Regions from separate parts of the Devosia sp. MC1541 genome, predicted to be linked through region 2. Evidence: predicted binding sites of a transcription regulator. Region 2 holds the regulator's gene; each other region holds the start of a gene.

Region 1 (7,200 bases), 150 kb from region 2:
GCTGTCGTTAAAGGCTTTGAAATTATCGATATCGACGAGCAGAAGACACAATGGCGTGCCTGCTAGGCGCGCTTCGTGCATGGCGTCTATCAGACAGGTGTCAAAGCGCGCACGATTATAGAGCTTGGTCAGCGGGTCCAGCATCGCTTCGCGGCGGACTTCGTCCAGATCACGCTGCATATTGGCAATTGCATCGCGTGATGCGGCCAGCTGCGCGCTGAGCAAGGAGTTGTCATCCTGCATCCGCTCAGTTTCAACAATGAGCTTCCGCGTGATCTCTTTTACGGAACTTGCATCGCGCGCTGTATCAAGGTCGTACCATGCGCTGGAGAGCGTGGTGCTGAAATCTTGCGCGGTTTCGAGCGCACCTTGAATGGCGCCGTTCACGGCATTGATGCGCTCGGCAACGCGGTCTGAAACAACAGACACCCGTTCTGAGACCGCCACCTCGAAAAACTCCTTGTGGAGCAGTTCGGCAGTGAGCGGAGTGAGCTGCACGCCAGACATGAAGAGCGCGTTGAGGCGATCGTTCAGGCTCTGGTTGGTGCCTTTGACATAGGTGTAAAGCAGCTCGTAAAAGGCCGGTTCGGCCGGTACGCAATTCTGCTTCAATTGATTTATGGCGATTTTGGCAAAGCCAAAAGAGCGCTCTAGATCCTGATCCGACACTACCACCAGCCCCCCGGTGTGCTGGCCTAATCCAGCATGGTTAAGTGAGTCGTGCGTAAGGATATTCTCACGCGGATGTGAGAAAGTAACGCTCCAAGATGTAGCAATGCTTAATCTTGGAGCGTTTAATGATTATTGGGCAATGCGCGTCGGGCGCAGCAAGAACGCTGGGATTGGTCCGGCGTCGCCAAATGGCCCATTATTGTTCGGCGCTGCCACTGGTGCAGTGTCGTTATTGCGCTTGCGGCGTGCGTTGTCGGCGCGCGTTCTTTGCGGCTTAAGTGGTTCGTCCACGGTATTCGTTTCTACTTCTGTAGGCGACGGAGCCACAACATCGGACTTTTCAGCCTTAGCGACCTTGCGGGTGCGACCGCCACGACGGCCACGCGATGGCTTGGCTTCAGCGTCTTCAGCAGCATCGGGAGCCGCTTCAGTTGTGATTGCCTGGGCAGTCTTACTTGGCGCGAGCCATTCGATCTGCTTTTGGATCAGCTTTACGATCGCATCGAGGTGCTTTTCGTCTGCGGGGGCGACGAATGTGTAGGCAACACCAGAGCGACCAGCGCGACCCGTACGGCCGATACGGTGAACGTAATCCTCGGCGTGCACAGGCACGTCGAAGTTGTACACGTGGCTTACCGCTGGAATATCGAGACCACGTGCCGCGACGTCACTGGCAACCAGGAGCGTGAGCTTGTTGGTCTTGAAGGCATCCAGAGTTTCCATGCGGCTCTTCTGGTCCATGTCGCCATGCAGCGAACCAGCGGAGAAACCGTGGCGCTGAAGCGAGCGGGCGAGGGTAGCCACATCACGCTTGCGATTGCAGAAGATGATCGCATTGGTGAGGTTCTCCGCCGCGTTGATCTGTTCGCGCAGAGCCGCGCGTTTCTGATCTGGGCGCGAGGATACCTTGACCAGCTTCTGATCAATCGTGTCGGCGGTCGAAGAGGTGCGCGAGACCTGAACGTGGACTGGGTCCTTGAGGAAACGCTTGGTGAGGCGCTCGATCTGTGGGTCCATCGTTGCCGAGAACAGCATGGTCTGGCGACGCGGCGGCAGGCGCGAACAAATCTTTTCGATATCGTCGATAAAGCCCATGTCGAGCATGCGGTCCGCTTCGTCGATGACGAGAACTTCCACGCCGGTCAGCAGGATCTTGCCGCGATCGAATTGGTCGAGCAGACGGCCAGGAGTAGCGATCAGCACGTCAACGCCGCGATCAAGCTTCTTGTTCTGCTCTTCAAACGATACGCCACCGATGATCAGAGCCATCGAAAGACGGTGATTTTTGCCGTACTTCTCAAAGTTCTCGGCAACCTGCGCCGCGAGTTCGCGGGTCGGTTCGAGAATGAGTGTGCGGGGCATACGAGCGCGGGCGCGGCCGTTTTCCAGCAGCGTCAGCATGGGCAATACAAAAGAGGCAGTCTTCCCGGTACCCGTCTGCGCGATACCAATAAGATCCTTCTTATTCAGAAGGTGTGGAATTGCCTGAGCCTGGATCTCGGTAGGCTTCGTGTAACCAGCGTCTGTGACAGCTTCGGTTACCTTGCTCGAAAGCCCAAGTCCGGAAAAGTCGTCGGTCAAGTCGGTCGTCCCAATCAGCGGTGCGGAGCGGCGCTATTCAGCCAGTACATGACCTCAGCGTCACCGATGAGCGCGCGCCTGTACCGCTATTGCGGGCGCGCTGCCCTAAAAGTTTCGAATGGAAACAATGTCGCGTGACCATTCGCGTTCAAAAGCAACACACGGCGGATCCAGAGTGTTGCAGGGTGCTGACGTTAGCATTCCCCGGCGATAGAAATGCCGATGCCTAACGTATAGCTAGCGGCGCGGACCATAGCGCAAACCCCTTGACTGTCAACGGGTTTGCCCGATTCACGCCATATTGCAGTAAATCTTTGCTGATCAAATGTCCAAATCGGTCACAAAAGCAGCGTTCTCCTGAATGAATTCATAGCGCAATTCAGGCTTGTTGCCCATCAATCGATCCACGGCGGTGCGGGTTGCATCGCGATCATCCAGCATTTTCACCTGCAGCAACTGGCGCGATTTCGGCGACATCGTCGTCTCGCGCAGGTGCACATAAGGCATTTCACCCAGACCTTTAAATCGGGTGATGTCGATTTTGCTCTTGCCGGTGAACTCGGTCTTCATCAACTCGTTCTTATGGGCGTCATCACGCGCATAGAGCGTCTTGTTGCCTTGAGTGATGCGGTAGAGCGGCGGCAGGGCAAGATAGAGGTGACCATTCTCAATGAGTTTGGGCATCTCTTGGAAAAAGAAGGTGATGAGGAGCGCGGCAATGTGCGCCCCGTCCACGTCCGCGTCGGTCATGACGATGATTTTGTCATACCGCAACTCATCTTCAGAATAGCGATCGCGGGTACCGCAACCGAGCGCTTGGATGAGATCGGCAATCAGCTGGTTGGCGGCGAGCTTGTCTCGGCTTGCGCCAGCAACGTTGAGGATCTTGCCGCGCAGCGGCATAACGGCCTGCGTAATACGGTTACGCGCCTGCTTGGCAGATCCGCCCGCCGAGTCACCTTCCACGATGAACAGTTCAGCACCCTGCGCCGCATTCTGCGTGCAGTCTGCGAGCTTGCCGGGCAGGCGTAGCTTGCGTGTGGCGCTGGCGCGATCGATCTCTTTTTCCTTGCGGCGACGCAAGCGCTCTTCAGCGCGCTCTACGGCCCAGTCGAGCAGCTTGCCTGCCTGATTGGGTGAGGCCGCCAGCCAATGGTCGAACGCATCGCGCAGCGCTGTTTCAACAATACGCGTGGCTTCTTGCGAGGCGAGCTTGTCTTTGGTCTGGCCGACGAATTCAGGTTCGCGCACGAACACCGACAGCATGGCCGAGCAGGAGGTCAGAATGTCCTCAGCGGTCAGATTGGCCGCGCCCTTGTGTTTGATCAGTTCCGCATAGTTCTTGAGGCCGCGCAGCAGCACCATGCGCAGGCCCGCTTCGTGCGTGCCGCCATCAGGCGTCGGGACGGTATTACAATAAGACTGTACGCCGCCGTCCCCCAAGGTCCAGGCAATCGCCCATTCGACCGAAGCGTGGCTGCCGGGGCGGCCGGTCTTGCCCGCGAAAATTTCGTCGGTAATGCGCGTTTCGCCTTCGATCCGCGCCGTCATGAAGTCCTTGAGGCCGTCCGGATAGTGGAACACAGCCTTGGCCGGAACGTCGTCGCTCGCCAGTTCTTCGTCGCAGCTCCAGCGCAGCTCAACGCCACCAAAGAGGTATGCCTTGGCGCGGGTCATGCGGAAGAGGCGACCGGCATTGAACTTTGCGGTCGGGCCAAAAATTTCCGGGTCGGGATGGAAGCGGGTCGTGGTGCCGCGACGGTTCTGCACGCGGCCAACATTGACCACGTCCTGCACCACCTTACCGCGTGAAAACTGAATGCGATAAAGCTGTTGCTCGCGCGCGACCTCAACGATCAAGTCGTCCGAGAGCGCGTTCACAACCGAAACGCCAACGCCGTGAAGGCCGCCGGATGTTTCATAGGCCTTGCCGTCGAACTTGCCGCCGGCGTGCAAAATCGTGTGCACGATCTCAAGCGTTGAGCGACCTGGGAACTTTGGGTGGATTTCGACCGGAATACCGCGGCCGTTATCCGAGATGGTCAAATAGCCATCGGCGCCCAAATGAACTTCGATGCGGGTCGCGTGACCAGCGATCGCTTCGTCCATCGAGTTGTCGATAACTTCGGCGAAGAGGTGGTGATAGGCGTTAATATCCGTGCCGCCGATATACATGCCCGGACGGCGACGGACAGGCTCAAGGCCTTCCAATACCTCGATGTCGGCAGCACCATAGGCCTCCGGCGAACCGGAGACGCGAGGCGCGACTTCGGCTTTCGGTTTGATCTGTGGTTGGTCTTGCTGAGGAGCGGCTGCTCCGAAGAGATCTGACGACATACATTTTCCATCAGTTCGGCCCGAATCGGGCGAATTGGGTTTTCTACCATATCGCGAGGATTTTTGCCGGTCTGGACCTGCGTTCAATTCCCACAGATGAGCTGTGCTTCATTGCCGTCAAGGTGAACGATATGAGAACTCTGGATGTACCTGATGGGTGCTTGTTCTCATTCCGGGACAGTGAGTGTCCCAGGATACGTGGATGAATTTACGTTCTGTTTGTTTCTTGGGAGCACTTTTTTAAGTGCGTGCTGATACTCATGTGGACATACGGTTTTTGTATGGAGTTGCCGTATGAGGGCAGATCACTTGAGTATTGCGTATCAAACAAGTGTTCCCCGCCCAACTGTGCCAGGACATTGGCCACACGCCGGAAATAGTATTGCGTACCGGCTGGCCAATCTCCGCACCTCGCGTGTTCTTGCGATGGTGTTGGCGATAGGTCTCTTTTATTTCTGCTGAATATCTTGTGCCGTCCTTCGGGGCGGCATAAACTTATGCATCGTTCAATGTCGAGACGGGAGGGTGACGTGACAATATTTCCGACGCATCGCCAGCGTGGTCCCGTTCATGCCCTGTTGCTTAGGCGGCAGGGCTGACCAGTCGGTCCGGACGATATTTCGCTCCTTCCCACTTGGTTCGCCCTTTATGGCGCTTCGGCTGATGCTGTAGCGCTGAATTGACGGCAAATGGCGCCACACTTGCGCCGATCCAATGAGCGAAATCCATGGGCACTCTCAGTCTCAAAAATGCCGGCCACCGTGCGGGCGATCTCTTATTCTCAAAGCTCACTCTTTCCATCGCTGATGGCGACCGTGTTGGCCTTGTGGCGCCAAACGGGCGTGGCAAGTCTACGCTTTTGCGGGCCCTGGCGGGGGAGCTTGAATTGAGCGAAGGCGCGATCACGCGCTCGCGGGGCTTGAAACTCGGCTATATTCCGCAGGACATTCCGTCAGAATTTCTCACGCTCTCCTTCCGCGACTTCGTTGGCACGGGGCTCGACCGCAGCCAGCTCGAAAGCGAAGGCTGGCGTGTTGATGTGGTGCTGGAGGAGTTCTCCATCCCAGAAGAATTTCGAGACAAGGCTCTCAACCAGTTGAGTGGTGGGTGGCAGCGCATGGCCCTTTTGGCGCGCTGTTGGGTTGGCGAGCCGGATGGCTTGCTGATGGACGAGCCCACCAACCATCTTGATCTCTCCCGTATCGTCGCGCTTGAGGATTGGCTCGCCTATGCGGCGAAATCCATGCCGGTGGTTATCGCTAGCCACGATCGGGCCTTTCTCGATCGCGTAACCAATAGGACACTGTTCCTACGTCCTGACGAGCCTGTCTATCTGCCGCTTGCCTACTCAGCCGCCCGCTCGGAGCTTGATCGCGTCGATGCGGCGGCCCAAGCCCAGCGCGAGCGCGATCTCAAAGAAGCCACTCAGCTGCGCAAGCAAGCTGCAAAACTGACCAATATCGGTATCAACTCGGGAAGCGATCTGCTGACGGTGAAATCCAAGCAGTTGCGCGAGCGTGCCGAGAAGATTGAGAACAAAGTCCAGGAGGTGCATCGCGACCGGACGGGCTTGGTCAAGCTCGGCAACAGCGGTGCGGACGCCCGCGTCATGATGACAATCAGTAGCCTTCCTGTTACCACTCCGAATGCTATCCCCTTATTCTCAATTGAAAAGCTTCATATTTTTCAGGGAGATCGGGTTGTCCTCTTAGGCGCAAATGGTGCTGGCAAATCCCAATTCATGCGCATCATTACAGAGGCACTTGCGGGCGATGTGGTTGACGGTGTGCGGCTCTCGCCCCAGCTTGTGCCCGGATATATGGACCAAGCCCTCGCTTGGCTCCCCACCAATCGGTCATCACTTGATTACCTATTGGAGCGGTTTGACGAGGGCGATCGGCGGACGATTGCGCTGTTGGCGGGCGCGGGTTTTGCCACCGAGAAGCAAACCAAGCCAATGGCGACACTGTCCCTTGGTCAGCGGGCGCGTGTCGCGCTCTTGGCGCTAAGATTAGCCAAGCCCAATTTCTATTTGCTGGATGAGCCGACCAATCACCTCGACATCCCCGGGCAAGAACAGCTTGAGGACGATATCTGCGGGCAGGGTGCCACGGCCATTATCGTCAGTCACGACCGCGCGTTTCTGCGGGCGGTTGGGACGCGGTTTTTGCAGATCAAGGGCAGGCGGCTGGTCGAAGTTGACAGTCCGGAAGACTTTTTCGCGGAGATGGCTGCCGCTCTCTAAAAAGAACGGGAGCCCCGCGAGGAGCTCCCGTTCTCACCAACTGACTGGAGGTCAGGTCAGTGTTCAGCGATCAACATGCTCTGGCAGAGCTTTTAGCTGATCTTTGGTAAAGCGCGTGACGCCGTGCACATTGCCGTCCTCGTCACGCATGAAATTGAGGTCTGACACGTTCAGAGCGACCGGCTTTGCGCCGAGGCCGAGAAAGCCACCGACATCAACGACAACCTGCGAAATTGCGCCAAGTCCGTGAACATGGGCGACCTTGCCGACATGGTGGTCATCCGGGCCGTAAATTGTCGCGCCTTCTAAAACGGCAGCGTTCAGCTCGGTAACGGAAAGGGGTGTGTGACGAGTATGGTCCATAA
Region 2 (7,200 bases):
CTTAGCGGCAGCTACTGCTTCCGCACCAGCAAGCGCTTCATCATAAACTGCGCTCGAACCACCGTGCTCGAGGAAGGCATAAATGCCGTAATCCGAAGCGGTGAAACTGCCAGCCTTAATGTCGGCAATTGCTTTGTTGATCATTGGCTCGCCGTGCCACAGCGCCGACGCCAGAATGGTGCCTGGGTAATCCGCTGCGGTGTCGATCACGTTGCCGATGGCCAGAACGCCGCGTTCCTTGGCAGCGTCAGACACGCCAAAACGCTCTGCGTAAAGAATGTCAGCGCCCGCATCGATCATAGCGAATGCCGATTCCTTGGCCTTCGGAGGATCGTACCAGGAGTTGATGAAGCTCACCGAGAACTTCACCTCTGGGTTGACCGAGAGTGCGCCCTGCATGAAGGCATTCATCAGACGGTTCACTTCTGGAATAGCGTAACCACCGATCATGCCGATCTTATTGGTTTCGGTCTTCATGCCCGCAACCATGCCGGTCAAATAGCTTGGTTCTTGGATGAAGTTGTCGAAGGTGGCGAAGTTTGGCTCAACTGGCTGGAGCGAGGACCCCATCAGGTACATCACTTCTGGGTATTCTTCCGCAACGGCACGCGCTGGCTGTTCAACGCCGAAGGCTTCACCGATCACCAGCTTAGCGCCCTGCTCCGAATATTCGCGCATGACGCGTTCATAGTCGGTGTTCGACACGTTTTCCGAATACACATATTCGATCTCGCCGCGTTCCTGCGCTGCGATCAGCGCGAGATGGAGGCGCGATGCCCACTGCTGCTCAACCGGAACGGTCCACACAGCTGCAATCTTGGTCACATCCTGCGCCAATACCGACCCGGTCAGCGACAGAGCTGCGACGCCGAGTGCGGCCGCCGAAAGAAAGGCGCGTCGACCGAATTTCGTTAGAGCGGTCATTTTAACCCCCAATGAGTGTGCAAAAAACGAACAAAAATCTCTCCTGCCTATCTAGCGAGCGAACACGCTTGGTTGGCAAGTTGAAAATTAAGGTTTTTTAAATCTGTTCCGTCTTGCTGACGAGTCGCATTTGCTCCTCAACGCCGCACTGTGCCTGTGACGCGTTTACGCATGTTTGGGGCTCGGGCTTGGATCGGCCAAAATCACACATCTATGCATGCGCATATTACAGCCGTTTGGCAGTTCTGACAGGAACATGGCAACACTTGCAGAACATTTGAGGAACACATATAGTCGTTCCGTCTATGTTCCGATTCTGGGTCTGGGGCCGATGCTGACGAAAAAACAACACGAATTGCTGATGTTCATCCATGAGCGGATGAAGGAGAGCGGTATTCCTCCGTCATTCGACGAGATGAAGGATGCGCTTGATCTGGCGTCCAAATCCGGCATTCATCGTCTCATCACTGCCCTCGAAGAGCGCGGCTTTATCCGCCGCCTTCCCAATCGCGCCCGTGCGCTCGAAGTGGTGAAGCTACCGGATTCGATGAACCCGACCTTGGGCGGCCGCAAGGCAAAGTTCGAGCCCAGCGTCATTGAAGGCACTCTCGGCAAGGTCGCCGCGCCCCCAGCGCGTGCACTTCCATCCGCCGCTGACGATTATGCGCGCCCCATCTCCATTCCGGTTATGGGCCGCATTGCAGCAGGCACGCCCATTGAGGCAATCCAGACCCACTCGCACACCATCGCTGTACCGCCAGAAATGCTCGGCTCAGGCGAACACTACGCATTGGAAGTGCGCGGGGATTCGATGATCGACGCAGGCATTTTTGATGGCGACACGGTCCTCATCAAAAAGCAGGATACGGCTTCAAACGGCGAAATCATCGTGGCCCTTGTCGACGATGAGGAAGCAACCCTGAAGCGTCTGCGCCGCAAGGGCGATACGGTCGCTCTGGAAGCGGCAAACCCGGCCTATGAAACCCGTATCTTCCCGCCCGATCGGGTCCGGGTTCAAGGCCGTCTGGTCGGCCTGATGCGGAAGTACTGAATTGGCGGAGGGGCAAGTTGAAAAACTCTGCCCCTTTGTTCTGCGCAGCGTTGGTTCTTGTAACACGCCTCCACGATACTCCCCGCGCCCCGGAGTGGCGTATATTCTTCCAACGCCCGCTCGCCGACCTTCGACATCACAGGCGCTGAGCCAGTACACGCGCAAAGCCGAGCATTGCGCTCACGGCTAAGCCCGAGCGCCGCCTCCATTTTCATATATCCCCGCTCTAAAGAACGCGCCCCTTCGCGCCCTAAAAGGCCATGTCCGCGCCAAAGCTGACGCCCATAAGTGCCAGCCAAAAGCCACAGATAGGCCAATCGCGGCCACGCTGGCTGGACGCATAAAAAGGCCCGCTTTCGCGGGCCCTTTCTCACGCATATCGCGCTTAGTGATTGTCGCGTGGCAGACCTTCGGTCTGGGCAATGCGCTGGTACTTGTCGGCACCACGCAGAATGGCGCCGTCGCCCAATTGGCCGACCAGGCCGCGTTGGATTTCCTGCCAAGGGGTCTGATGCTTGGGGAATTTATATCCGCCCTCTGCATTCAGATCCAAACGGCGAGCAGCGATTTCCTCGTCCGAGATGAGGATGTCAGCTTCCCCCTTATTGAGGTCGATCCGCACCCGGTCGCCCGTCCGCAGGATCGCGAGGTTGCCACCAGCCGCCGCTTCAGGCGACGCGTTGAGGATCGAAGGCGAACCCGACGTGCCCGACTGACGACCATCACCGATACAAGCAAGGGACGAAATGCCCTTCTTAATCAGATAGCTAGGCGGACGCATGTTCACGACTTCCGCAGCGCCTGGATAGCCGATTGGCCCCGCACCGCGCATGAACAGCAGCGTGTGTTCATCGATAGCGAGCGAGGGATCGTCGATCCGGTGGTGATAGTCTTCAGGACCATCAAACACCACCGCCTTGCCCTCAAACATGCCCGGATGCTGCGGATCCGAGAGATAGCGCTCGCGGAACTCGGGGCTGATCACCGAAGTCTTCATAATGGCGTTGTCGAAGAGGTTCCCGCGCAACACGAGGAAGCCCGCTTCCGCCTTCATCGGATTGTCGAAATGACGGATGACCTTGTCGTCTTCAATCGGACGATTTCGGCAGTTTTCGCCAATCGATTTGCCGTTCACGGTTGGGGCGTTCTCGTGGATAAGCTTTTGTTTCATCAGCTCATTCACCACCGCAGGCACACCGCCCGCGTGGTAATAGTCCTCACCGAGATATTCACCCGCTGGCTGCAAGTTCACCAAGAGCGGCACCTTGTGCCCATGCTCCTGCCACTCGTCGATATTGAGGTCGACACCAATATGCTTGGCAATCGCATTGATATGGATTGGCGCATTGGTCGAGCCGCCGATGGCCGAATTGACCACGATAGCGTTGAGGAAGTTTTCCTTGGTCAGAATGTCCGATGGCTTGAGGTCTTCACGAACCATCTCTACCGCACGCTTGCCAGTGCGATAGGCCATTTCCTGACGGTCACGATAAGGCGCTGGAATCGCTGCTGAACCCGGCAACTGCATTCCGAGAGCTTCAGCCAGCGAGTTCATCGTTGTCGCTGTTCCCATGGTGTTGCAATAGCCAGTCGACGGGGCCGAAGACGCAACCAGTTCAATGAACTTTGGATAGTCGATCTCGCCAGCGGCGAGCAGCTGGCGGGCCTTCCAGACGATGGTGCCAGAACCCGTGCGTTCGCCCTTATGCCAGCCGTTCAACATCGGGCCAACCGAGAGAGCAATCGCCGGAATATTGACCGTCGCCGCGCCCATCAGCATGGCGGGTGTGGTCTTGTCGCAACCAATGGTCAGCACCACGCCGTCCAGCGGATAGCCGTAGAGAACTTCCACGAGGCCCAAATAGGCCAGGTTACGGTCAAGACCTGCCGTCGGGCGCTTACCGGTTTCCTGAATCGGGTGAACCGGAAACTCAATGGCGATACCGCCTGCTTCGCGAATACCTTCGCGCAGACGTTCAGCCAGAACGATATGGTGACGGTTACAAGGGCTTAGGTCGGAGCCGGTCTGCGCGATGCCGATGATCGGCTTGTCGGACTGCAGCTCTTCGCGCGACACACCATAGTTCATGTAGCGCTCAAGATAGAGCGCGGTCATGTCTGGATTGTCGGGATTATCGAACCACGCACGCGAGCGCAGCTTCCGGCCGCCATTGCCGCTGTTATCTACCGTCATAGATCAATTCCTTGGTTCTCCGCCCTGCGGAGCACTGGGGTCTGTTTGCTCCTGTTCTAGCACGGCAATTCTGGAATGGAACGGGGCCGTAGCTTAAAATCATACAAATGACTCTAAACACCGTGAGAATCTGATTTTCGGCGCATTCCACCTTACTCAGCGCGCGGTGCAATCGGGCAGTTGCGGTTAAGCCATACAAGAACGGGCTAGTCAGTGTCGGTCTCCGGCTTTACGTTCGCGCCGCAGACTTGGAGGGACTACGAAGTGATGCAATCAGGAGCATGGGTCGCTGTTGACTGGGGCACCTCAAATTTAAGGGCTTGGGCGCTGGACGGCGATGGTTCCGTAATCGGAACAGCAAGCTCGGACAAAGGCATGGGCAAGTTGACCCCCGATGCTTTCCCTAGCGCACTAACAGAAACAATCGGCCAGTTAGGCTTGGCGACATCGCCAGACGAAGTGTTGATCTGTGGCATGGCAGGCGCCCGCCAGGGCTGGCTCGAAGCGCCTTACCTTGAAGCCCCTACCGACCTTAAAGACTTAGCCGCGGGTGCGGTCCATCCCGAAATGGCTGGCGGCTTGCGCGTCTCCATTTTGCCCGGCGTATGCCAGCGCCACGGTAGCGATGACGTCATGCGCGGCGAGGAGACTCAGCTCCTTGGGCTCGCGGCAATCTCTCCCGACTATTCCGGTCTCGTCTGCATGCCCGGCACCCACTCCAAGTGGGCCAAGCTCTCCGGCACCAAGATCGAGAGCTTCTCGACGGCCATGACCGGCGAGATGTTTGATCTACTCAAGACCCATTCCGTGCTTCGCCATTCCCTACAGGGCGACCTCACCACTGCGGATCGCGATGACGGGTTTGTCTATGGCGCCAGCAAGGGCCTCGAACACCCCGAGAATTTGATCGGGCAGCTGTTCGCCGCTCGCGCCAGCGCTCTTCTCTCCGGTCGGAGCTCGGCATGGTGCGCAGGCTATCTCTCGGGCCTCCTCATTGGCTCTGAGATCGCCGCCAACCGTTCCAAGATCGGTTACGACCCCGTCCCCCTCATCGGCTCACACACTCTGTGCGCGCTTTATGCCCGCGTGCTGGGCATGACCGGCGCTTCGAGCCGTATCGTAAATGTTACAGACGTCATGCTCGCAGGCCTTAAGGCCGCGCGCACCGGCATCGCAGGAGTATAAGTATGAACCACCGTCACATCATCGCCATCCTGCGTGGCCTCAAGAACGACGAAGCTGTTGCCGTCTGCACCGCGCTCGTGGATGCTGGCATTACCCTGATTGAAGTTCCGCTCAATTCGCCCAACGCACTCGAAAGCATTCGCCGTGCGGCAGAGGCGCTTTCAGACCGTGCGGACATTGGCGCAGGCACGGTGCTTTCCGTTGAAGACGTCCGTAACGTCAAGGCTGCCGGTGGCGTCTTCATCGTCTCGCCTGACACCAATCCGGAGGTGATCAAGGAAACCCTAGCCCAAGGCATGGCCTCCTATCCCGGCGTCTTCTCACCCACCGATGCGTTCACCGCCATTCGCAATGGTGCGACAGGCCTAAAATTCTTCCCGGCAGAAGTTCTGGGCTCCAAAGGCATCAAGGCTGTTAAGGCCGTCCTGCCGCCTGCCGTTCCAACCTATGCTGTGGGCGGCGCCAACCCGGATAACTTCCACGAGTTCTTCGCTGTCGGTTGCACTGGCTTTGGCCTTGGCACCTACATCTTTAAGCCCGGCATGAGTGTCGCCGAGGTTTCGGAACGCGCCAAACTAGCCGTGGCCTCCTATGACAAAGGAGCTAAGGCGTGAGCGATACCGCACAGTTACTGTTAGATAGCCAATGCGCCCTTGGTGAAGGGCCATTCTGGCACCCACACCGCGAAAAACTCTTCTGGTTTGATATCAATAATCAAACCCTCTTTGCCGTCGACGAAAATGGCAAGGATCAGGAAAGCTGGGCATTTGACGAGATCGTCACCGCCGCTGCAATCATCTCGGCGGATGAACTCGCCTTGGCGACGGAAACGGGGCTAAAGCGTTTCAATCTCGTCACCGGTGAGAGCCGCCTCATCGTCGCTATTGAAGCCGATAAGCCGGGTAACCGCTCCAATGACTGTCGCCTCCATCCATCAGGCGGCTATTGGATCGGCACCATGGTCAAGGATGAAGGCCCAGCCGAAGGCGCGCTCTATCACTTCCGTAAGGGGAAGCTGACGCAAATCCGTTCTGCGGCCGCCATTCCCAATGCTGCTTGCTTCACCGCCGACGGAAAGCGCGCCTACTGGACCGACACACCAACCCAGAAAATCCTCACCGTCGCGACAGACCCGGAAACAGGCCTGCCTGTCGGCGAATGGGAAGCTTTCGCTGACGTCTCGAACGACCGCGGCTATCCCGATGGCGCTGTTGTCGACAGCGAAGGATATCTCTGGAACGCCCGCTGGGGCGGCAACTGTGTCATCCGTTATGCCCCAGACGGCACAATAGACCGCATTATTGAAGTGCCCGTCAGTCAGGTCACCTGCCCCGCATTTGGCGGCAAGGACTTGAAGCGCCTCTTCATCACGACCGCCAATAAGACGTTGTCGGAAGACCAACTGGCCGCAGAAAAAGTTGCCGGTGGCCTCTTCTACATCGACCTCGACGTGGCGGGACTACCGGAACCAACTATAGAGCTCTGAGGACGAGATGTACCCTGCATTGGGCGTTTGCTACTATCCCGAACATTGGCCAGAAGATTGGTGGGACGCAGACGCCCGCCGCATGGCCGAAGTCGGGATCAAAATCGTGCGGATCGGCGAATTCGCCTGGTCACGCCTTGAGCCTACGCCCGGCAATTTACAGTTCGATTGGCTTATTCGGTCGATGGACGTACTGCACAAACATGGCCTTAAGGTCATTGTCGGCACACCCACGGCGACCCCGCCGCGCTGGATGGCGGACAAACACCCAGATATGTTCGCAGTGGATGCGCAGGGACGGCGGCGTGGCTTCGGCTCCCGCCGCCATTACGATTTCTCTCACCTTGGCTATCGTGAAGA
Region 3 (7,200 bases), on a different contig from region 2:
GGCATCACCGGCGTCTTCGCCTCGGTCTCGCCTTGGGTTGCCAGCGAGCTCAACACGTCACTCAGTCTTGTCCTGATGAACGTTGATCAGATCGACATCAGTGCCGCTGGCTTTTCTGATTTCATCAGTCGCTTAGTTTATTCTGTCCTCGGGGTCATGTTGATCCCGCTTATAATTCTGTTTGCCTGCGGCGTGCTGGCGAATTTGGTACAACACAAGCCGGTTTGGTCCGCGCAGCCCATCACGCCCAAGCTATCCAAAATTTCTCCATTAGCAGGGGCAAAGCGCCTGTTCTCTTCTGAAGCTCTGGTGAACTTCGGCAAGGGGCTCCTTAAAATCATCATTGTTGGCGCCGTCGTGGTGGCAGTGTGTTGGCCGGAACGCGACCGACTGGACACGATGATGACCGCTGATCCGCTCGTTATGCTCTTGGATTTTCAAGAACTCGGCGTGAAAATCCTCGGCGCAGTTCTGATTGTCGTGACGATTATCGCTGGTGCGGACTACTTCTACGTGCGTCAGAAGTGGTGGAAGCGTCAGATGATGTCCGTTCAGGAAACGCGCGAAGAGTATAAGCAGCAGGAAGGCGATCCGCATGTGAAGGGACGCCTGCGTCAGCTGCGGCAAGAACGGTCTCGTAAGCGCATGATGGCGCAGGTCCCTAATTCTACCGTGGTTATCGCAAACCCTACGCACTTTGCGGTGGCGCTAAAATACGATGCTAAGATGGCTGCGCCAATTTGCGTCGCCAAGGGCGTTGATGCCGTTGCTCTGCGCATTCGTGCCTTGGCCGAAGATAGTGACGTGCCTGTGGTTGAAAACCCACCCCTCGCTCGCGCGCTCTATGCCACTGTGGATCTTGATGAAACCATTCCAATCGAGCACTTCAAGGCTGTTGCTGAAGTCATCGGTTTCGTGATGGGGCTGAAAAATCGGCGTGGAGGTTGGCGTCCGACGCGGTAGATTGACTATGAAGATTAACTCCTTCGGGCTCCCAACACCGGCCCCCATTTGCTAATCCTTTTTTAATTGTCTCGATTCGGGACGTTGGAGCACGTAATTATGGCAAGGACGCCGCTCGGCGAGCATAGCTATCCCGAACCCGTCCTCGACGCTGCGCGTGGCGGAACGGGATTGTGGCGCGTTATACTACTCGGCGCGGCGCTGATTGCGGCGGCGGTTGTGTTTTCTCTCTTCGGGGAACGCATATCGCCCGAGATTGTGATGAGTTTCGTTGGGCTGCTAGCTGTAGCGGGTGTGTTTTTCCTGTTCGGGCTTGCGGCCAATCTCTTCCGCTTCGCCTCAACCGAAGAACGTCGTACCGTCAATCATGCTCTGGTCGATAGCATGCCCTTTGGCGTGCTGATTGCTGACCGTGATGGCAAGATTTCATATGTGAACCATCATTATGGTAGTTTCCCCGGCGGCGTCACCAATGGTGTCCCTGTTGGCGTACCGCGCCTTTTTGCGGGTTATGCCGATGCGAGCGAGGCGGTTTACCGACTGTCGCGCGCTGCCAAGGAAGGCCGAAATGCCATCGAAGACATTCGAATTCCGGGTGGCCTCGGTGGTTCTCAGGCTGAAGCCAATCGTGTTTTCTGGTATCGTGTCGCAGTGCGTCCGCTCCCTGCTAGTGACGAAACGACCAAGCCTTTAGTCACTTGGTCGGTAGAAGACATTACGCGTGATCGCGAAAACAACGAGACGGCGTTCCGCGATCTGCAGCGCGCCATTGACTATCTTGATCACTCTCCTTCCGGTTTCTTCTCTGCCGATGCCCAAGGCCGCATCCAGTATCTCAACTCGACGTTGGCGGATTGGCTGGGCTATGATTTGGCCGAGTTTAATGTCGGCCAGTTGGCGCTATCGGACATTGTCCGTGGAGACGGTGCGTCGCTGCTGATGCGTGGTCGTGGCGATGGCGAAATTCGCACGGAGATCATCGACATTGATTTCGTGCGCCGCAATGGCACGACATTGCCGGTGCGTCTGTTGCACCGTGCTGCGCGCTTGGCCGATGGCGAACTCGGGGAAACCCGCACGTTGGTGCTCGATCGCTCCAGTGCTCCAGACAATGAAGAAGCGCTACGCGCCGCTGAAGTGCGCTTCTCGCGCTTCTTCAACGATACGCCATTTGCGATTGCGACCCTTGATGGGGAAGGGCGGATTGTCCGCACCAATGCACCATTCAGCCGTATCTTCCAGTGGTCGGGGGAGGCGCAAAGTCTGGAACTGCATCCGGTCGTGGACTTAGTCGATGGCTCCAGCCGCGACAAGCTGGTGAAGGCCATTGCCGACGCTATGTCGGGGCGGTCGGCCGTCGAGCCTGTAGATGCGACGCTCAATATGGAAGGCGATCACGCGGTTCGCCTTTATATCTCCGCTTCGGAACTCAGTGCTGGTTCGCCTGAACAGGTGAACGTCTACGCGCTTGATATGACGGACCAGCGCAAGCTCGAAGCGCAGTTTGCGCAAAGCCAGAAGATGCAGGCGATTGGTCAGTTGGCAGGCGGCATTGCCCACGATTTTAACAATCTCCTCACCGCTATTATTGGCTTCTCCGATCTCCTCTTGCTCAAGCACAAGTTGGGCGATCCATCCTTTAATGAGCTGATGCAGATCAAGCAGAACGCTAATCGCGCGGCCGGTCTTACCCGGCAGCTCTTGGCTTTCTCGCGCCGCCAGACATTACGGCCGCAGGTGCTTGAATTGCCGCTGATCGTTGATGATTTGACGGTGCTGTTGAAGCGCATGATTGGCGAAAAGAACCAGCTGGCCGTCGATCATGGCCGTGATATTTGGCCGGTTCGCGCTGACGTGGTGCAGCTAGAGCAGGTTATTATCAATCTCGTTGTTAACGCCCGTGACGCTATGCCAAATGGCGGCTCGATCACAATTCGCACCAGCAATGTGGGCGAGATCGACGTTGTTTCCATGCGCCACGAAGGCATGCCGGCAGCCGATTACGTGCTCATCGAGGTGGAAGATACCGGTACCGGTATGAGCCCGGAAATCCTGCAGAAGATTTTCGATCCTTTCTTCACCACCAAGGAACTAGGCAAAGGCACCGGGCTTGGTCTGTCGACCGTTTATGGCATCGTCAAACAGACCGAAGGCTTTATCTATCCGGTTTCGACCGTCGGCGTGGGCACGACTTTCAAGATCTTCTTGCCGCGTCATGTACCGACGATTGAAGAAGTGCAGAAGGCAGCTATTGCGGCCGCCGTGCCAGCCAAGGACCTAACCGGTCACGAGCGTATTCTGCTCGTGGAAGACGAGGAAAGCGTCCGTGCCTTCTCCGCTCGCGCGCTGCGGGCGACCGGCTATGAAGTGCTCGAAGCCGATAGCGGGGAAGAGGCGATCTGGGTGCTCGAAGATCACAATTATGAGGTCGATCTGATCATCTCTGATGTGGTGATGCCGGAAATGGACGGTCCGACCATGCTCAAATCGATCCGTGGTAAGATCAAGAATCTCAAGATCATCTTCGTATCTGGCTATGCTGAGGAAAGCGTACGACGCGACATTGAGGACGATCAGAGTGTCGACTTCCTGCCAAAGCCTTATTCGCTCGACGACATCAATTCCAAGGTCAAGGAAGTGCTGCAGCGCCAGGACAAGCCGAACTGATCATGTAGTCTGAACAAAAAAGCCCGCTTCATGAGAAGCGGGCTTTTTACTGCGCGGGTGAGGGGATCAGTAGAGCCCCAAAACTTTCACGTCCTTGTCGGCATCGATCGCAACGCCATTGCGGAGCGGTAGACCGAACTGGGTCTCTTCGATTTCGAAGACGTCGCCGGGTTGAGTCGAAATCCCATCAGCAAAGCTCAGTGTTGCTGTCCCGAACATATGCACATGCACATCTCCTGGCTGGCAGAACAGATCGTATTTGAAGTGGTGGTATTCGAGATTGGCTATGGTGTGGCTCATGTTGTCCTCGCCGGAGAGGAACGGTTTTTGCCAGAGAACTTCGCCATTACGCAGGATGCGCGAGGTGCCCTCCACGTGCTTCGGTAAATCACCGACACGGATTTCAGGGCCAAATGAACACCAGCGCAGTTTCGAATGTGCGAGGTACAAATAGTTGATGCGCTCGGTGACATGGTCAGAAAACTCATTGGCCACAGCAAAGCCGATGCGGCGCGGATTGCCATCCGCATCGATCACGTAAATGCCGGCCATCTCCGGCTCTTCCCCGGCGTCGAGTGCAAAGTTTGGGGATGGGATTGGCTGGCCGGGCTTCGCAACGATATTGCCATTGCCCTTGTAGAACCACTCCGGCTGCACGCCACGCTCACCGTCTTTTGGTTTGCCGTTCTCAAGTCCCATACGGAACATTTTCATGCTGTCGGTCAGCTCTTCGACAGGCTTAGAACCATTTGCCTTGTGCATAGCGTCGCGGGTTGCTGCCGAACCAAGGTGGGTTAAACCCGTTCCGGTAACATGCAAATGGGCGGCATCAGGGTGGTCAATGGGTGAGAGCAAGCGCCCTGCGGCGGCGAGTTCTGCCTTGTCGACAGTTTCACCAAGACCCACCGATTTGACAACTGCGGGGATGCCGCCTTCGGTCGAAAAAGCCTTCTGCGCCAGGGCGTAGACGCTCGTGATCTCGTTGAGGCGGTTCGTGACGCCGTCGAGCGTTACGCCTACAGCGCGCGTGTTGTTGTCGTCCAAATATTGTATGAGATGCATATCAGTCCTCGGCTGCGCTTCCCCTGAGCGGGGGCATAAAACCTAAGCTTTTGGCAGCTGTCTAGCTATAAATCATACTTTTTAAAGTGACGCGACAGGCGCGGCAGAATCGCGGCAATTGGGCCCTGAACTGGCTGTCTCTCAAAAGTCTGGCTTTGTTCTCATTTTCGGCCTTGACTGAACGGGTACAAAATGAGAACAAATGCGATACAGATATCGCACATTGGCTAGATCCTCTCGTTGCAGTGACTTCGAGAGCGTGAAATAAGGAGACAGCATTATGGCAGCTTCGTCGCTTCGCGTTGTTGAAGGTGGATCTATGGACAAGGACAAGGCTCTTGCGGCCGCGCTGAGCCAAATCGAACGTAATTTCGGTAAAGGCTCAATCATGCGCTTGGGTGAAAACCAGGCGATTGAAGTTGAAGCTATTTCAACCGGTTCGCTGGGTCTCGACATCGCGCTGGGCATTGGTGGTCTGCCAAAGGGCCGTATTGTCGAGATTTTTGGTCCGGAAAGCTCCGGTAAGACTACATTGGCGCTGCATGTTATCGCGGAGGCCCAGCGTAAGGGCGGCATCTGCGCGTTTGTGGACGCCGAGCACGCACTTGATCCGGTCTACGCTCGTAAGCTTGGCGTGAATATCGACGACCTGTTGATTTCGCAGCCGGATACTGGCGAGCAGGCGCTTGAAATCACGGACACCTTGGTGCGCTCGGGCGCGATCGACGTGCTCGTCATCGACTCGGTTGCGGCTCTCACCCCTCGCGCTGAACTTGAGGGCGAAATGGGCGATAGCCTGCCGGGCCAGCAGGCGCGTCTGATGAGCCAGGCCATGCGTAAGCTGACCTCGTCGATTTCGAAGTCGAAGTGTCTGGTTATCTTCATCAACCAGATCCGTATGAAGATCGGTGTGATGTATGGTTCGCCAGAAACCACCACTGGTGGTAACGCGCTGAAGTTCTATGCGTCGGTTCGCTTGGACATCCGTCGTATCGGTGCTCTCAAAGATCGCGAAGAGATCGTTGGTAACCAGACCCGCGTCAAGGTGGTCAAGAACAAGCTTGCTCCGCCGTTCCGTCAGGTCGAATTCGACATCATGTATGGCGAAGGCATTTCCAAAACTGGTGAATTGCTCGATCTGGGTGTGAAGTCTGGTATCGTCGATAAGGCGGGCGCTTGGTTCTCTTGGGAAAGTCAGCGTCTGGGGCAGGGGCGTGAAAATGCCCGACAGTTCCTCAAGGATAATCCAGAAGTCGCCAACACCATCGAACAGGGTGTGCGCGAAAGCTCCGGCCTCCTCGGTGAAGTGCTCTTGGTGGCGGCCGGCGAAGACGACGCAGGTAGCGAAGACTAAGATTGAAATTGATTGCACTACCCCCGCTTCGGCGGGGGTTTTTGTTTTCCGGGGGGACGCTTTAGGTCAAATAATTGACAAAGCCGTCACAGCACTTGGGGCAAATGCGCCACTTGCTGAAAACTCGCCGGTTTTTCCCCGTCCAACGCTGGACACACAACGAGCCATCACGATAAATAGCCCCCAAATTTTCCTACTCGGGCGTCACTGCGCCCGCTCGCCATGAAAGCCTGTGTATGACCAGCGTAAACGATCTTCGTTCGAGCTTTGTCGACTACTTTGCACGCAATGGCCACGAAGCCGTTGCCTCGAGCCCGCTCGTCCCGCGCAATGACCCGACGTTGATGTTTACCAATGCGGGCATGGTCCAGTTCAAGAACGTCTTCACCGGCGTTGAAAAACGTCCTTACTCGACCGCGACGACGGCACAGAAGTGCGTACGCGCTGGCGGTAAGCACAACGATCTGGACAATGTGGGCTTTACCGCGCGCCACCACACTTTCTTTGAAATGCTCGGCAACTTCTCGTTTGGCGATTATTTCAAGTCCGACGCGATTGAATTGGCTTGGAACCTCCTCACCAAGGACTGGGCTCTTCCAAAAGACAAGCTGATGGTCACCGTCTATCAGGACGATGATGAGGCTATGGAGCTTTGGAAGAAGATTGCTGGTCTTTCTGAAGATCGCATTGTTCGCCTCGGCGCCAAGTCCAACTTCTGGCAGATGGGCGATACCGGCCCTTGCGGTCCGTGCTCGGAAATCTTCTATGACCACGGCGATAAGGTCTGGGGCGGCCCTCCGGGTTCTCCTGATGAAGATGGCGATCGTTGGATCGAAATCTGGAACCTTGTTTTCATGCAGTTCGAACAGCATGCCGATGGTTCGCGTACTGGCCTGCCACGCCCGTCCATCGATACCGGCATGGGTCTTGAACGTATCGCTGCAGTGATGCAGGGGGTTCACAACAATTACGATATCGACCTGTTCAAGGCGCTGATCTCGTCTGCCGCTCACGCAACCAATTCCGACATCAACGGTCCGGGCAATCGCTCGCTGCGCGTAATTGCCGACCACTTGCGTTCGATGAGCTTCCTCATTGCTGAGGGCGTTCTGCCATCCAACGAAGGCCGTGGCTATGTTTTGCGCCGCATCATG

Evidence for each region. Region 2 encodes LexA, which represses DNA repair genes until DNA is damaged. Its sites were predicted from a motif close to TGTTCNNNNTGTGTTCNG; they were not measured.
Region 1: the regulator LexA is predicted to act here: its motif matches at 4,713-4,730, upstream of parE (DNA topoisomerase IV subunit B).
Region 3: the regulator LexA is predicted to act here: its motif matches at 4,876-4,893, upstream of recA (recombinase RecA).

Annotation. Positions count from the first base shown of each region.
Region 1 covers NZ_JABBDZ010000001.1:467,548-474,747, reverse strand. Annotated here, with positions in the region: gene HKD40_RS18140 (GGDEF domain-containing protein) at 1-669, opposite strand, end outside; gene HKD40_RS02165 (DEAD/DEAH box helicase) at 802-2,253, opposite strand; gene parE (DNA topoisomerase IV subunit B) at 2,575-4,590, opposite strand; gene HKD40_RS02155 (ABC-F family ATP-binding cassette domain-containing protein) at 5,318-6,835, shown strand; gene HKD40_RS02150 (PRC-barrel domain-containing protein) at 6,899-7,198, opposite strand.
Region 2 covers NZ_JABBDZ010000001.1:312,805-320,004, forward strand. Annotated here, with positions in the region: gene HKD40_RS01450 (BMP family protein) at 1-924, opposite strand, end outside; gene lexA (transcriptional repressor LexA) at 1,256-1,975, shown strand; gene HKD40_RS01460 (IlvD/Edd family dehydratase) at 2,361-4,169, opposite strand; gene HKD40_RS01465 (2-dehydro-3-deoxygalactonokinase) at 4,437-5,354, shown strand; gene HKD40_RS01470 (2-dehydro-3-deoxy-6-phosphogalactonate aldolase) at 5,357-5,968, shown strand; gene HKD40_RS01475 (SMP-30/gluconolactonase/LRE family protein) at 5,965-6,840, shown strand; gene HKD40_RS01480 (beta-galactosidase) at 6,848-7,200, shown strand, end outside.
Region 3 covers NZ_JABBDZ010000005.1:204,443-211,642, forward strand. Annotated here, with positions in the region: gene flhB (flagellar biosynthesis protein FlhB) at 1-963, shown strand, start outside; gene HKD40_RS08270 (cell cycle histidine kinase CckA) at 1,063-3,630, shown strand; gene araD1 (AraD1 family protein) at 3,697-4,692, opposite strand; gene recA (recombinase RecA) at 4,973-6,046, shown strand; gene alaS (alanine--tRNA ligase) at 6,283-7,200, shown strand, end outside.